2 regions of the Actinoplanes sp. NPDC051513 genome follow, and region 2 is predicted to be linked to the other one. Evidence: riboswitches for the same ligand, from Rfam matches in the RefSeq annotation. Region 2 holds a riboswitch; the other holds the start of a gene.
The links. A riboswitch is a leader RNA that binds a small molecule or an ion and turns the genes downstream of it on or off. The one in region 2 is predicted to bind thiamine pyrophosphate.
Positions count from the first base shown of each region.

Region 1: another riboswitch for thiamine pyrophosphate. It lies ahead of ACIA5D_RS10780 (thiamine phosphate synthase); the one in region 2 lies ahead of ACIA5D_RS35830 (ECF transporter S component).

Region 1 covers NZ_JBITDW010000003.1:158,636-166,025, reverse strand. The annotation lists gene thiC (phosphomethylpyrimidine synthase ThiC) at 1-630, opposite strand, end outside; gene thiD (bifunctional hydroxymethylpyrimidine kinase/phosphomethylpyrimidine kinase) at 703-1,461, opposite strand; gene ACIA5D_RS10800 (thiamine phosphate synthase) at 1,458-2,219, opposite strand; gene ACIA5D_RS10795 (thiazole synthase) at 2,213-2,956, opposite strand; gene thiS (sulfur carrier protein ThiS) at 2,959-3,165, opposite strand; gene thiO (glycine oxidase ThiO) at 3,165-4,163, opposite strand; partial or broken gene ACIA5D_RS10780 (thiamine phosphate synthase) at 4,301-4,870, opposite strand; TPP riboswitch at 4,864-4,975, opposite strand; gene ACIA5D_RS10775 (ABC-F family ATP-binding cassette domain-containing protein) at 5,010-6,656, opposite strand; gene ACIA5D_RS10770 (class I SAM-dependent methyltransferase) at 6,691-7,302, opposite strand.
Region 2 covers NZ_JBITDW010000016.1:74,926-82,315, reverse strand. The annotation lists gene ACIA5D_RS35850 (hypothetical protein) at 1-152, opposite strand, end outside; gene ACIA5D_RS35845 (histidinol-phosphatase) at 305-2,011, opposite strand; gene ACIA5D_RS35840 (energy-coupling factor transporter transmembrane component T family protein) at 2,074-2,859, opposite strand; gene ACIA5D_RS35835 (ABC transporter ATP-binding protein) at 2,856-4,298, opposite strand; gene ACIA5D_RS35830 (ECF transporter S component) at 4,319-4,903, opposite strand; TPP riboswitch at 4,959-5,064, opposite strand; gene ACIA5D_RS35825 (alpha/beta fold hydrolase) at 5,206-6,027, shown strand; gene ACIA5D_RS35820 (DUF6328 family protein) at 6,024-6,569, shown strand; gene ACIA5D_RS35815 (hypothetical protein) at 6,529-7,143, opposite strand; gene ACIA5D_RS35810 (Fur family transcriptional regulator) at 7,171-7,390, opposite strand, start outside.

The DNA of each region.
Region 1 (7,390 bases), on a different contig from region 2:
GCCCTGCGCCGCCTGCTCGAGCACGGTCTCGCGGAACACCTCCCACGACAGCCGCGACGGCTCACCCTTGACCTTCTCCAGGGCCTGGTAGAGCGGCACGGTCCCGATCGGCACCGGCGAGTTCCGGATGATCGCCTCCCGCGTCTCGTGGATCCGCGGCCCGGTCGACAGGTCCATGACCGTGTCCGCGCCCCACCGCGTCGCCCAGGTCATCTTCTCGACCTCTTCGTCCACCGACGAGGTCACCGCCGACGTCCCGATGTTCGCGTTGACCTTCACGAGGAACCGCGACCCGATCACCATCGGCTCCGACTCCGGGTGGTGGTGGTTGGCCGGCAGCACCGCCCGCCCCGCCGCGATCTCCTCGCGCACGACCGACGGCTCGACTCCCTCCCGGATCGCCGCGAACTCCATCTCCGGCGTGATCACTCCCGCACGCGCGGCCGCCAGCTGCGTCCCGTGCGCACCCCGCCACGGCGCCCGCAGCGGCGGCAGCCCGGCCGAGGGATCGCTGCCCGGCCCCGATGTGTCGTACAGCCGCACCGGCTCGTTCCCGTCGCTCAGCAGTACCTCGCTGAACGGCACGCGCACGTCGGCGCGCGTCCCCTCGACGTAGACCTTCCGCCTCATTTTTTCTCCCCAATCAGTACATAACGGACGACACGAGGCAGCACAATTCCCCTGCACCGGGCCCGGCCGAGATCAGGCGAAGTGGTTCAGCGGCCCGGGCCCGGCGCCCAGCCGCCAATCGCTGCCACCTCGCAGCGCGGCGGTCACATATTTCTTGGCGGCGCTCACCGCCGAGGGCACCGAGTCGCCGAACGCCAGCCGCACCGCGAGCGCCGACGAGAAGGTGCATCCCGACCCGTGGTTGTTGATCGTGTCGACCGGCTCGCCGTGCAGTGTCGTGGTCACCCCGTCGTGCCACAACACGTCCGTCGCCAGCTCGCTGCCGGTCACCACCACCGCGCGCGCTCCGCCCGCGGCGAGCCGGACGGCCGCCGAAACCATTTCCCCGGCCGTTTCCACCGGGCTTCGCGTGAGGGCGCCGGCTTCCTGCCGATTAGGCGTCAAGATGCATCCGTACGCGAGGAGCGGCTCGACAGCCGCAGCGGCCGCGAGCCGTGCTCCCGAGGTCGCGACGAGAACCGGATCGACGACCAGGTTCGGCAATTGCGACCCTCGTGCCCGGATCAGCTCGGCCACCGCCTTGTCGCCGATCATCCCGACCTTCACCGCCGCCACCTCGAAATCGCAGAGCACCGCGTCGAGCTGCGCCTCCACCACCTCGATCGGCACCGGGTGAATGGCCGTGACCCCGAGCGTGTTCTGCGCCGTGATCGCCGTGATGACCGACGTCCCGTAGGCGCCCAGCGCCGCGAACGTCTTGAGGTCGGCCTGAATCCCCGCTCCCCCACCGGAGTCCGACCCGGCGATGGTCAGCACCACCGGCGGCGTCATTGCGGCCCCACCACCAGGTCGTCCGCGGCGTCGGGCTCCGCCGCGAAATCTGGCCCCGCCGCGGCGTCGGGCCCCACCGTGAAATCTGGCTCCGCCGCGGAATCGGGCTCCGCCGCGGAATCGGGCTCCGCCGCGGAGTTTTCCTCCACATCGGACGAGGAGTCGACGCTTCGGACCGCGCGGGCCGTGCGCGCCCGCCCGAAGGCGGACGCCAGATCCCGCGACACCTGCTCCGGGTCCACGGCGCGCATCACCGCGCCCATCACCGCGATGCCCCGAGCCCCGGCCGCCGCGCACGCTGCCGCTCGTGCGGGCGTGTCGATCCCGCCCAGCGCGAGCCACGGCACGTCGCCCGCAAGCTCGGCCGCCCGCTCCGGAGCCAGCGCCGGCCCGTAGCCCGGCTTCGACAGCGTCGGATAGACCGGCGACAGGGTCACGTAGTCCTCGATGGACAGTCGCGGGGTGTCGTGGCACGAACGGCCGACCAGCGCGACGTCGGCCGCCGGCAGCGGGTCCGCCTCCGCCAGGTGCACGGCGTCCGCGCCCAGCGGGTCGGGCCCCGCGACGATGAGCCGGCCCGGCGGCAGGAGGTCCCGCAGCGAGACCGCGAGCGCCCGCCTGTCGGCGTACGGCAGATCTCTCTCCCGGAGAATGACCCACGCGACGCCGCCGCGGACCGCCCGCGCGACCACCGTCAGAAGCGAGCCGGAGGCGAGCCGCCGATCGGTCAGCAGCACCAGACCGCTCGGCGTCACCATTGCGCCAGACCCTCGTCCGAAGTGGATGCCACCGCGTGGAAGCGCCGGGGAATCCGCCCCGACGTGTAGGCGAGACGCCCCGCGGTCACCGCGTGCCGCATCGCCGCCGCCATTCCCGCCGGATCGTCGGCCCGGGTGATCGCGCTCGCGATGAGGACCGCGTCGCAGCCCAGCTCCATCGCCAGCGCCGCGTCCGACGCCGTGCCGATGCCGGCGTCCAGCACCACCGGGATCTCCACCGACCGGCGGATCAACCGGATGTGATGCGGGTTGGAGATGCCGAGGCCGGAACCGATCGGCGAGCCGGCCGGCATCACCGCGGCGCAGCCCACGTCGGCCAGCCGGCGGGCCAGGATAGGGTCGTCGCTGGTGTACGGCAGCACCGTGAAACCGTCGGTCACCAGTTGCTCGGCCGCCTTCAGCAGCTCCACCCCGTCGGGCAGCAGCGTCCGCTCGTCGCCGATCACCTCGAGCTTGATCAGGTCGGTCTCGAAGGCGTCGCGGGCCAGGTGGGCCGTCTTGATCGCATCGCCGGCCGTGTAGCAGCCGGCCGTGTTCGGCAGCACCCGCACGCCGAGCCGGTCGAGCATCGGCAGCAGGCCCGGACCGGCCGCGTCGACCCGGCGCAGCGCCACGGTGACCAGCTCGGTCTCCGACGCCCGGATCGCCTCCTCGAGGGCTGCGAGGCTGTTCGCGCCGCCGGTGCCGAGGATGAGCCGAGATTCCCCGAACAGCATCGTCACCCCCCCTGCGCCGCGGTGAGCACCTCGACCGCGTCCCCGTCGGCAAGCCGGCTCGTCTCCCACGTCGACCGCGGCACGACGGTCCCGTTGACCGCCACCGCGACGCCCCGGCGCGCCTCGGTGAGCCGCTCGACCAGGGCGGCAACCGACAGGTCGTCCCCGCTGGTCTCGATGAGCTCCCGTCCGTTGACCGTCAACCGCATCAGAACCTCCCCGGCGCGAAGTGATCGAGCAATGGGTCTTCCTCGCCGGCGACCAGCCCGGCGATGAGATCGGCCGTGATCGGGGCCAGCAGTACCCCGTTGCGGTGGTGCCCGGCCGCCACGATGTGGTTTCCCCGCAGACGACCGAGCAGCGGCGCGTTGTCCGGCGTGCCCGGCCGGTGGCCCACGGTCGTCTCCGCCAGCTCCCACTCGGCCAGCCCCGGGACCAGGTCGATCGCGGCGTGCAGCAGGTCGTGCACCCCGCCCGCGGTGATCGCCCGATCGGTCCGTTCCTCCTGGGTGGCGCCGACCACGATCTCGCCGTCGGCCCGCGGCACGAGATAGACGTGCCGGCCGTCGACGGTCGCATCGAGCACGTGCCGCAGCAGCCCCGGCTCGCCGCGCAGCCGCAGCACCTGCCCCTTCACCGGCCGCACCGGCAACCCGGTCAGCGCGGCCGTGCCGCAGCCGGCCGCGACCACCACGGTCTCCGCGTCCACCTCGGACAGATCGCCGACCCGCTTCGCGACGATCCGCCCGCCGAGCCGCTCCCGCAGGGCCGCCACCACCTTGCGCGGATCGACCTGCCGCTCGGCCGGCGCGTAGACCCCGGCCCGCACCCGCGGCGACAATGCCGGCTCGCGTCCGCGCAGTTCCGACGGACGCAGCCGGGGACGCTTCTGCCTGGTCCAGACCCGCGCGGCGTCGGCGAGGTCGTCCGCCGTCATCGCGAGCCCGAGCGTCCCCGCGTCGTCATAGCCCACGTCCACGCCGAGCGCGGCGGCGAAGGCCGGCCACCGCTCGTTGGACTCGTCGAGGAGCCGCGTCAGCGCCGGCTGCTCGAAGGCCGATTCCCCGCCGGGCGCGAGCATCCCGGCCGCGACGTGCCAGGCGCCCGGCTCCCCGCTGTCGAGCACGGTGACGTCGAAGCCGCGCTCCTGAAGCCGCCAGGCAATGGAAAGCCCGATGATCCCGGCCCCGACAACGGCGACTCTCATCGCACGCCACCCGCGACCGCGCCACCCGCACCGCCCGCGCTCGCGACCGCGCCACCTGCACCCGCACCGCCCGCGCTCGCGGCCGCGCCGCCCGCGAGTGTGCCTCCGCGCAATACTTCGAGGTCGCCACGCGGGGCGAGCGCCGTGAGCAGCGCGACCGTTGCCCCCGCCGGATCGCCGGCGATCGCCGAGATCGCCGCCACCCCGTATCCCGGCAGCTCAGCCGCCCGGGAAGCCGTAATGCCGCCGATCGCGATGACCGGCGTGCCCGGCACTGCGTCGACCACCGCCCCGATCCCCGCCGCCCCCAACGGCGCGGGCAGCCCGTCCTTGCTGGACGTGGCAAACGCCGGCCCCACTCCCAGATAGCTGGCCCCGTCGCCGACCGCGGCCCGCCCGGCGTCCGGCGTGCGACAGGTGGCCCCGACAACCGCTCTCGGCCCGAGCACCCGCCGCACCGCGGCCACCGGCAGATCCTCGGCTCCCACGTGCACCCCGTCGGCCCCCGCCGCGAGCGCCACTCCCACCCGGTCATCGACCAGGCAGAGCGCGCCGGCCGCGCGGCAGACCTCGAGAGCCGCGACCGTCAGCTGATGGGCGAGCCGATCCGACGTCTTGACCCTTATCTGAATCGCGACCGGCCCGTGTCCCACGGCCCCGCGCACCACATCGAGCGAGTCGGTGACGATGTGCAAACGAGGAAACAACGAACGCTCCTCCCTGCGCCGGCATGATCCGGATCAGGTTCGACGGTCGGGGGCCGCATCAGCCCCCCTCTCAGCCCGGTGCACCGGACTCCCGTGGGGTTGTCTTCTCCCGGACCATAACCGGCCCGGGAGAAGAAAACTAGCGCACGTCCCAGACCGGCTCCGGGGTCTCGATCACTTCCCCGTCCCCCTGGAACAGCACGAAGCGGTCGAAGGACCGGGTGAACCACCGGTCGTGGGTGACCGCGATCACCGTCCCCTCGAACTGCTTGAGCCCTTCCTCCAGCGCCTCCGCCGAGGCGAGGTCCAAGTTGTCCGTTGGCTCATCCAGCAGCAGAACTGTCGCGCCCGACAGCTCCAGCAGCAGCACCAGGAACCGCGCCTGCTGCCCGCCCGAGAGCGTCCCGAAGAGCTGATCGCCCTGCCCCGCCAGCTCGTACCGGTTGAGCGCCTTCATCGCCCCCGCCCGGTCCATCCCGGAGCGATGATCGTCACCCCGCCAGAGGATCTCGACGAGCGTCCGCTCGAGCAGTTCCGGCCGATCGTGCGTCTGCGAGAAGTGCCCCGGACGCACCCGCGCACCGAGCCGCGCCACCCCCGAGTGCGCCACGTGGGCGAGCGGCGCCCCGTCGACCGGCTTGTTCTCGGCCTCGGGATCGCTGCCGCCGGCCGCCAGCAGCCGCAGGAAGTGCGATTTCCCGGTGCCGTTGGCGCCGAGCACCGCGACCCGGTCGCCGTACCAGATCTCCAGGTCGAACGGGAACGTCAGGTCGTCCATCTCGAGCTGCTCGCAGATCACCGCCCGCTTGCCGGTGCGCCCGCCGCGCAGGTTCATCCGCAGCGACTGCTCCTTGGGCGGCAGTGGCGGCGGGCCCGCCTCCTCGAACCGGCGCAACCGAGTCTGGGCGGACTGATACCGAGAGGCCATATCGGAGTTGTAGGCGGCCTTCTGCTTGTACATCAGCATCAGCTCGCGCAGCTTCTGGTGCTCCTCGTCCCAGCGCCGCCGGTTCTCCTCGAGCTTCTCGTGCCGGTGCACCCGGGCCTCGTGCCATGAGGCGAACCCGCCCGGATGCGTCCAGGCGCTGCCGCCCTCGACCGCCACCACCCGGTCGGCGGTCTGGGCCAGCAGCTCGCGGTCGTGCGAGACGAACAGCACCGACTTCGCCGATTCCTTCAGCCGCTGCTCGAGCCAGCGCTTGCCGGGCACGTCGAGGAAGTTGTCCGGCTCGTCGAGCAGCAGCACCTCGTCGCGCCCGCGCAGCAGCAGGTCGAGCGCGAAGCGTTTCTGCTGGCCACCGGAGAGCGTGCGGACCGGCCGGGGCCGCACCTCGTCCCACGGCTTGCCGAGGATGGCGACGGCCACGGTGTCGAAGAGCACCTCGGCGTCGTATCCGCCCACCTCACCCCAATGGGAGATGGCGTGGGCGTAGGCGATCTGGCTGCGCTCGGTCTCGTCGAGGCTGGCGGCCGCGGCGGCGAGCCGGTCACCGGCGGCGCCCAATGCGGGCTCGACCAGCGACAAAGCAAGATCTTCCAGCGTACGGTCGTCGCCGATCATCCCGATGAACTGGCGCATGACGCCGAGCCCGCCGGAGCGCGCGATGCTCCCGCCCTGGGTCGGCAGGTCGCCGGCGACCATCCGCAGCAGCGTGGTCTTGCCCGCGCCGTTCGGCCCGACCAGGGCGACCTTGGCCCCCTCGCCGACCCGGAACGACACGTCGGCGAAAAGCTCACGGCCATCGGGCAGCACGAAACCCACCCCGGCGACATCCACGTAACCCATGGGCCAGCATTCTCCCGGGCGACGGGCCCCGCGGTCAGCCGGTTTTCCGCGAGACCCGCAGCACCCGGAACCCCTTTTGGCTGGCTACCCGCTCGACCTGCCAACCATGTTCGACGAGCCAGGCATGCAGCGAGTCGCCGCCGAGGTGCCGATTGATCACCAGCCAGGCCACGGCGGACGGGGCGAGCCGCGGCAGCCAGCGCTCCATCAGCGCGTGCAGCTCGGCCTTGCCCACGTGGGTCGGCGGGTTGCTCCAGATCTCGTCGAACACGACGTCGCCGGGCACCTCGTCGGGCGCGGCCACCCGGACGTTCGCCAGCCCGAGCGTCGCCGCGTTCTCCGCGGTGAGCTCGCGGGCACGCGAGTTCACGTCGACCGCCCACACGGTGACCAGCGGCGATTCGCTGGCCAGCACCGCGGCGATCGGGCCGTACCCGCAGCCCAGGTCGAGGAACACCCCGGTGGACGCGGCGGTCGGCAGGCCGCCCTTGCGCAACAGCACGGCGGTGCCGGGGTCGAGCCGCCCGGCCGAGAAGACGCCGGACGCCACGGCCAGCCGGTAGTCACGCCCCGCGACGTTGAACTCGATCTCGCCACGCTGGGCAGGCGTCGTGGGCTCGGCGCTGAAATAATGCTCGGCGGTCACCCCGCAAGTCTGCCGCCGGCCGGGCCCGCCACCTGCGCCGGGGTGCCGCACATGGTGTGCGGCCATCGATCACCGTGCGCTCCTAGCT
Region 2 (7,390 bases):
GCGGCGGCCGGCCGAAGCTCGGCCGATGTCTGAAATGTCCCATCGGAGGGGCCGGTCAAACTGATCGCGACGTGCCGGAACGGCTCCTGCACCAGGTGCGTGCAGGCCAGCAACGGCGCCGGCGACAGCGACCGGATCCAATGATCGGCCACGGACAGCTCCCCGTGCCCGAGACTCACCCCGATGGTGCGGGCCGGCCCCTCCGCCGAAGCCGAAGCCGAAGCCGAAGCCGAAGCCGAAGCCGAAGCCGAAGCGGAAGAGGAAGCGGAAGCGGAAGAGCCGGCCGACACCGAGCGATACAGCGTCACTTGGGCAGGACCCAGATCGGGTTGGTGTAGAACCACAGGTCGCCCCACGGGTCGGCGTCGCCGATCACGTCGAGCTTCGGACCGTACGGGTCGACCCCCGGACCCATGAGGCCGGGCTGGGTGCGGTTGCCGTCGGTGCCGCGAACCCGCACATAGAACGGCTTGTCGAGGCGGCCCAGGTCGTAGGTCACCGAGACCCGCTTCGCCCCCGCCGACACCTCGAACGACTTGACCACCTTGGTGTTCGGGGCGGTGTACGTGTCCTTGTCGGCGACCGGCCCGGTCACGGTGCCGACGATCACGTCGACCCGCTTGAGCACCGGCACGAACTGGGCCCAGTTCGGCACGTCCTGAAGGTCGATGTCGAGGGTCAGCTCGGTCGAGGTGCCACGCCGCACGTGCACGACACCGCCGAGCGGGGTGCCCGCGTCCCAGCGACGGTCGCCGCCGACTCGGACACGAGCGTCCAGCCCTTTGATCAGCCGGCCATGGTCCACCCAGACGCGGCCGGCGCGCAGGCCGTCCATGACCGCCTTGTACGAGAACGACGACGCGCCGACGTTGGTGCGGCCGTAGAAGCCCGGCCAGAAGTCGCCGGCCGTGGTCAGCGTCCTGCCGCTGTAGACCGGGTCGTTGTACTTGCCGTTGGCCTCGAAGTCGCTGCCCGGCCCGCGATCCGATTGGTCCAGGTAGACCACGTGCGAGTCGGAGTTGACCGTGATCCACCAGGCCTTGCCCTCGGCGAGCAGGCTGTCCCAGAGGCCGCCGACGGTGGCGGTCATCCAGTCGAAGCCACCCCAGGTGCGGTAGCTCTCCAGCGGGTAGCCGGCGTAGGACGCGGCGGACGGGTTGTTGTTGTAGAAGCCGCGGGCGCTGCCGGCGCCGGCCGGGGCCGGGATGCCGGCCGCCTGGTGGCCGGGCGCGCCCTCGAAGCCGACGGCGACGGTCGGGTCGGCGTCGCGCCAGTTGCGGATCTCGTGCGGCGAGTCGATGCCGCGGCGGGCGGGGTGGTTGGCGAAGAACAGCGCGCCGTCCACCTTGCGGGCCTTGACCTGCGAGGCGAGGAACTTGATGCCGGCGACCGCGGCGGCCTCGTTCTGCGCGTCGGTGTTGGTGGCCGGTAGCTGCGAGCCGTCGTAGGTCTGCTCGAACTGCTTGAGCACCTCGACCTCGTGCCTGCTCGGCGCGACGAACACGGTGGCGTGCTCGGCGGCCGGGATGTTCCACTCCAGACCCTGGAAGGTCAGCAGGTCGGGGATTTCTGACCGGGTCTTGACGATGTCCGGGTTGACCTTCTCCACACCGATCTTGGCGTGCGCGTTGCTGCCGTGGTCGGTGATGACCAGCCAGTCGAGGCCGAACGCGTGGCCGTGCTTGGCCTGGTCGAGCACGCGGTACTGGGCGTCCGAGCTGTACTGGGTGTGGATGTGGTGGTCGCCGGCGAGCCAGCGGAAGCCGCCCTTGTCGGTGCCGCCGCCGGCCGGGCCGTGGGCGTGCGGCAGGCCCGCCTGGGCCGCGGCCGGAGTGGCCAGCACCGAGGCGGCCGCGCCCGCGCCGAGCAGGCCCGCGCCGCGCAGGAAACCGCGGCGGGAGACGTCGGACGGGGAGAGCTCGCTGTCCGGGATGCTCAAGTCGAGGGCCGGGGCGAGATCGCCGCCGCCGGCGCTTTCCGAAGAATGATCGTGATCGTGATCGTGACCCATGACGCGAACCCTCGTGGCGGCACAACAACGGGCGCTGTCGATCTCGTGAAGCCGCGGCGAACTTAACCGATGATCGGTCGAAACAGGCCGGTCAGGACGGTGGTGGCGAGCACCACGGCGGCCAGCGTAAGCGCGCCGATCATCAGCAGCACATCGGCGCCCGTGAAGATCTGACGCCGTGCGTAGGTGCGCTCCACCGAGGAGTCGAAGCCGCGTGCGTCCATCGCCACCGCCAGCCGGCCGCCCCGCCGCAGCGCTCCTACCAGGAGGGCGAACGCGGTGGCGGGAAAGCCCCTGATCCCGGTCTCCACGCCACGCGCCCGCCGGGCCAGCGTCAGCATCTGCCACTCCTCGCCGAGCAGCGGGAGCAGCCGGAAGGCGGCCAGCGCGCCGATGGCGAACCGGGCCGGCGCCTTGGCGTTCTGCACGAGCGCGTCGGCCAGGTCGGTCGGATCGGTGGTGGCGAAGACGATCACCCCGGGCAGCGCGATCGCGAACAGCCGCAGCACCAGCCCGAGCGCCGAGACGAGCACGTCGGTGGTGATGTCGAACGGGCCGAGGTCGAGCAGCAGGGCGCCACCGCGGTCGGCCGCGAACAGCACCATCGTCACCATCACGCCGATCGCGGCCGCCACCAGCGGCCAGGCGCGCCGGGCCAGCGTCGCGTAGCGCAGGCCGAACAGCGGCAGCAGGGTCAGCTCGATCACCAGCGCCAGCGCCGGGGTGAGCGGGTCCAGCGTGGCGATCAGCGGCAGCGTGAAGAGCATGGCGGCGGCGAGCTTGGCGACCGGGTTGCGCCGCGCGAGGGGCGCGGCCGGGTCGGCGACCGGCTGCAGGGCAAAGGTCACTGCCGCCGCCGGCGGGGGAGTGGGTCGTTGTGCATCGAAGATCCCAGAGGCAGCGTACGGTCGGCGAGCGTCTGCACGAAGTCGTCGTCATGGGTGACCGCCACCACGGCGTGCCCGTCGTCGCGGAGCGTGGCCAGCAGCGTGACCAGCTCGATCCAGGTCCGCCGGTCCTGGCCGAAGGTCGGCTCGTCGAGCACGAGCAGGCGCGGCGCCGTGGCCAGGGCCGTCGCGACGCTCAGCCGCCGGGCCTCGCCACCGGAGAGCGTGTACGGGTTGGCCTGCGCGAGCTTCGTGAGCCGCAGCCGATCGAGCAGCTCGTCCACCGTCGCCGCGATGTCGGCGGCGCTTCGTCCCAGCCGGCGCGGCCCGATCGCGAGTTCCTCGGCGACCCGCGCGGTCACGAACTGATGCTCGGGGTTCTGGAACACCGAGCCGATCCGCTGGGTGAGCGTCGCGGCCTTCCATTTGTGTGGCGGCCGCGGATCGCCGAACGCCGTCACCGTGCCACCGGCCGGCGCGAGCAGCCCGCCCAGCAACAGCGCGAGCGTCGACTTGCCGGCCCCGTTCGGCCCGGTCACCGCCAGCACTTCACCGCCGCCTACGCCCATCGAGACCGGGACGCGCAGCCGCCGCCCGACCGTGACGTTCTCGGCGTGGATCAGCTCCTCGGCGGGCGGCGTGCCCGACTTCAGCGGCGGAAAGGCGAAGCCCGGCACCCACACGCCCTCGGCGGCTAGCCGGTCCCCGTACGCGGCGAACACCACCTCGGCCGCGCCGTCGGCCCGGACCCCTCCGCCCGGCTCGAGCACCACCACCCGGTCGACCAGCGGCAGCGCCTCGGCCACCCGGTGCTCGACCACGATCAGCGTGGTGGCGTCGCCGCCCTCCCGCGAGCGGGCGATCCCCTCCCGCACCAGTGCGGCGCCGGTCGGGTCGAGGTTGGCGGTGGGCTCGTCGAGCAGCAACAGGCCGGGCCGCAGCGCGAGCACGCCGGCCAGCGCGAGCCGCTGCGCCTCGCCGCCGGAGAGCGCCGCGGTCGAGCGGGTGATCGGGTACGGGAAACCCACGCGGTCGAGCGCGTCGCTGACCCGCGGCCAGATCGCGGCCGGTGGCACCCCGCGGTTCTCCAGGCCGAACGCGACGTCGTCGCCGCTGCGGGCCATCACGAGCTGGGTCTGTGGGTCCTGGAAGACGACGCCGACCCGGTCGCGGGCCTCGCGCGGGTCGGCGCCGTCGATCAGCACGCTGCCGGCCGCCTCGCCCGAGTCGTCGGGGAGCAGCCCGGCCAGCGCCGCGAGCAGGGTGCTCTTGCCGGCCCCGGACGGACCGAGCAGGAGCACCCGCTCACCGTGCTCGATGGTCAGGTCGACGTCGCGGATCGCCCAGGCGCGGCGCCCGGCATGGCGCCACCCGAAACCGCGTAGCTCGACCCGACTCATGATTCACATGGAATCAAGGATCACACCAGCGCGCGCGACCGGCCCGCCGGGAAGCGGTCGAGCACACCCGTCTGAGCCAGCGCCCGCACCAGCAGCAGGCTGCCGATGCCGGCGACCACCAGCGACGACGCCGCGGTGATCAGGATGTAGGGGATGCGGAACGTGGCCCAGGAGTAGCCCGGGTACCAGACGAACGCGTCGTACACCGAGGCCACGATGCCGGCGCCGGCGCCGGCGAGCATCGCCACCGGCAGGTTGTAGACCTTGTACGCGAACGCCGCGAAGATCACCTCTGCGCCGAGCGCCTCGAGTGGGCCCTGCACGACCAGGGTCCAGCCCCAGCTCGTGCCGATCGCCACCGAGACGAGCGAGGCGAGCGTGAGGGTGTAGAAGGCGGCGCCGGGCTTGCGCACGATCAGCGCGCCGAGCACGGCCGGGACCAGCCACATACCGTAGAGCACGGCCCGGCCGGGCAGCGGGATGGCGTCGGCGGGCCCGTTCCAGAGCAGGTTCCACGCCCAGAAGATGACGCCGAACGCGACCGCGACGATCGAGGCGATCACGATGTCGATCGTGCGCCATCGGTTGGAGTTGGTGGTTGCCATGATTTGCCTCCCAGTAGGTACCGGGAGGAGACGCACGCCGCTGCACTGCGGCGCGGCTGGAGAAAGACCGAGCTTCCTGCGCTGGCATTACCCAGATCAGGTACGAGGGTCTGCGGGATTACCCCGCACTCTCAGCGCTGTGCGCTCCCCTGTCGGTGAAGGTTGTTCGCGACCTACCTTGACCCGCGCATCGCGCGAGCGACGCACGTGATCTCCGCCGTCGCGAACAATCTTCATTGCATGTGTTTCGATGACGCTAACACCGATGTTGGCGGGTGGACAGCGAGGGAGTGATCAACAACATGGAGATCAAGGCGCGCGGGCTCACCTTTGACGTGTACGAGGGCGGGCCGGCCGACGGCGAGCCGGTGCTGCTCCTGCACGGGTTCCCGCAGGATCACCGCGAGTTCGACCTGATCCTCCCGAAGCTGCACGCGGCGGGCCTCCGCACATATGCCCTCGACCAGCGCGGATACTCGCCAGGGGCTCGCCCGGACGACGTCAAGGCGTACCGGATCACCGAGCCGGCCGCCGACGCGGTGGCCGTGCTCGACGCGCTCGGGATCGAGTCGGCGCACGTGATCGGCCACGACTGGGGCGCGCAGGTGGGCTGGCTGCTCGCCGCCCTGCACCCCGGCCGGGTGCGCTCGCTCACCGCGATCTCGGTGCCGCACCCCAAGGCGTTGCAGCTGGCGATGCGGGTACGCCCGACCCAGCGCGCCCGCTTCGCGTATTTCGCCCTGTTCCGCTCGCGGGCGGCCGAGCGCTTCCTCATGGCCGGCGGCGCCACCGCGCTCAAGTCGATGCTGCGCCCGATCGGCGACCGCGCCGCCCTGTACGTGGACGCCATGCGCGACGACCGGGCCCGGCTCACCGGCGGCCTGAACTGGTACCGCGGCCTCGAAGGGCGCGACCTCGGCGCGGTCCGGGTGATCACCGTGCCGACCACGTACATCTGGCCCGACCGTGACGGGGTCGTCGCGCGCACCGCCGCCCTGCGCACCCGCGACTGGGTGGAGGCCGACTACCAGTTCGTCGTGCTGCGCGGGGTGAGCCACTGGGCGCCCGAGCAGGCGCCGGAGTCGGTGGCCGGTGTCGCGCTGGACCGCATCAGGCCGGCATGAGGCCTACGCAACGGCGCCGGATCGGGAACGAGACCGAGAAGCACCGATGGGACCGGAACTTCGGCGATCTGCTCCAGGAGTTGCGGGTCGCGCAGGCGGGCGTGCAGATCCTCTTCGCGTTCCTGCTCACCCTGCCGTTCAGCGCCGGCTTCCCGGACGCCTCGCCGTTCCAGCGCAACGTGTACGTGGTCGCGCTGCTCTCCGCGGCCGCGGCCGCCGCCATGCTCATCTCGCCGGTGGCCTTCCACCGCGCGTTGTTCCGCCAGGGGCGCAAGCCCGAACTGGTCCGTTACGCGCACCGGATGGTCAGCGGCGGCCTCGCGTTCCTGCTGGTCTCGATGGTGAGCAGCATCTTCCTGATCGTCGACTACCTGCTCAGCCGCCCGGTCGCGATCGTCCTCGGCATCATGGCCGCGCTCTGGTTCCTCGTCTTCTGGGCCGGCATCCCGCTCTACCGGCACAACTGGATCGACGAGGACGCCGAGCAGGAGGACGAGGAGCTCATCGGCGACGACCCGACACCGACAGACCCAGGCGCCTGAGCTCGAGCTCGGCGAGGGCATCCACCGCCTCCGCGTCGCCGTTGCGCCAGCTCTGGGCGATGTCCGGGCCCAGCTTCGTCAACTTGTCGAGCGGTTGCGAAGCGAGCGCGCGTAACGCCAGCAGATCGCGGCCGGCGGGCTCCGCGCGTACGGAAGACGCCACCCCGGCCCGGCGCATCCACCGCAACCGCAACGGAAGCCAGAGGAAAAGCACCAGCGCGAGCGGAACGGAGACCGCGAGGATCGCCAGGACCCACGCCATCTGATCGACGATCTCCTGCTGTTGCCGCCCGGCGTCGGCGATGGACCGCGCCGCGTCGGCGGCACCGTTGAACGGCTTGACCAGCTGGTCACCGACCAGCGGAACCCGGTTGACCTTGCTGCCGGCGTCGGCGAGGTTGTCGGCTATGCCGCCGCCGGCGCTCTGCAGCTTCTGGCCGGGGACGGCGAGTTTCTCGACCATGTCGTTGACCCAGAGGCCCGCCCTGATCCACAGGTAGACCCAGACCACCACGACGATGTCGGTGAGCAGCTGGCGGATGGCGGTGGGGAGCCGCTCGGCGTAAAGCTTCACGCGGAGAAGCGTCCCATGTGGAGAAGATCAGCGCTTGGCGGCGCACTCCGGGCAGGTGCCGAAGATCTCGACGGTGTGCGACACGTCGACGAAACCGTTCTGCGAGGCGATCCGGTCGGCCCACGACTCGACGGCCGGGCCCTCCACCTCGACGGCCCGCCCGCAGGCCCGGCACACCAGGTGGTGGTGATGGCCCTGGCTGCACCGGCGGTAGAGGTGCTCGCCGCCGGGCGGGCGCATGACGTCG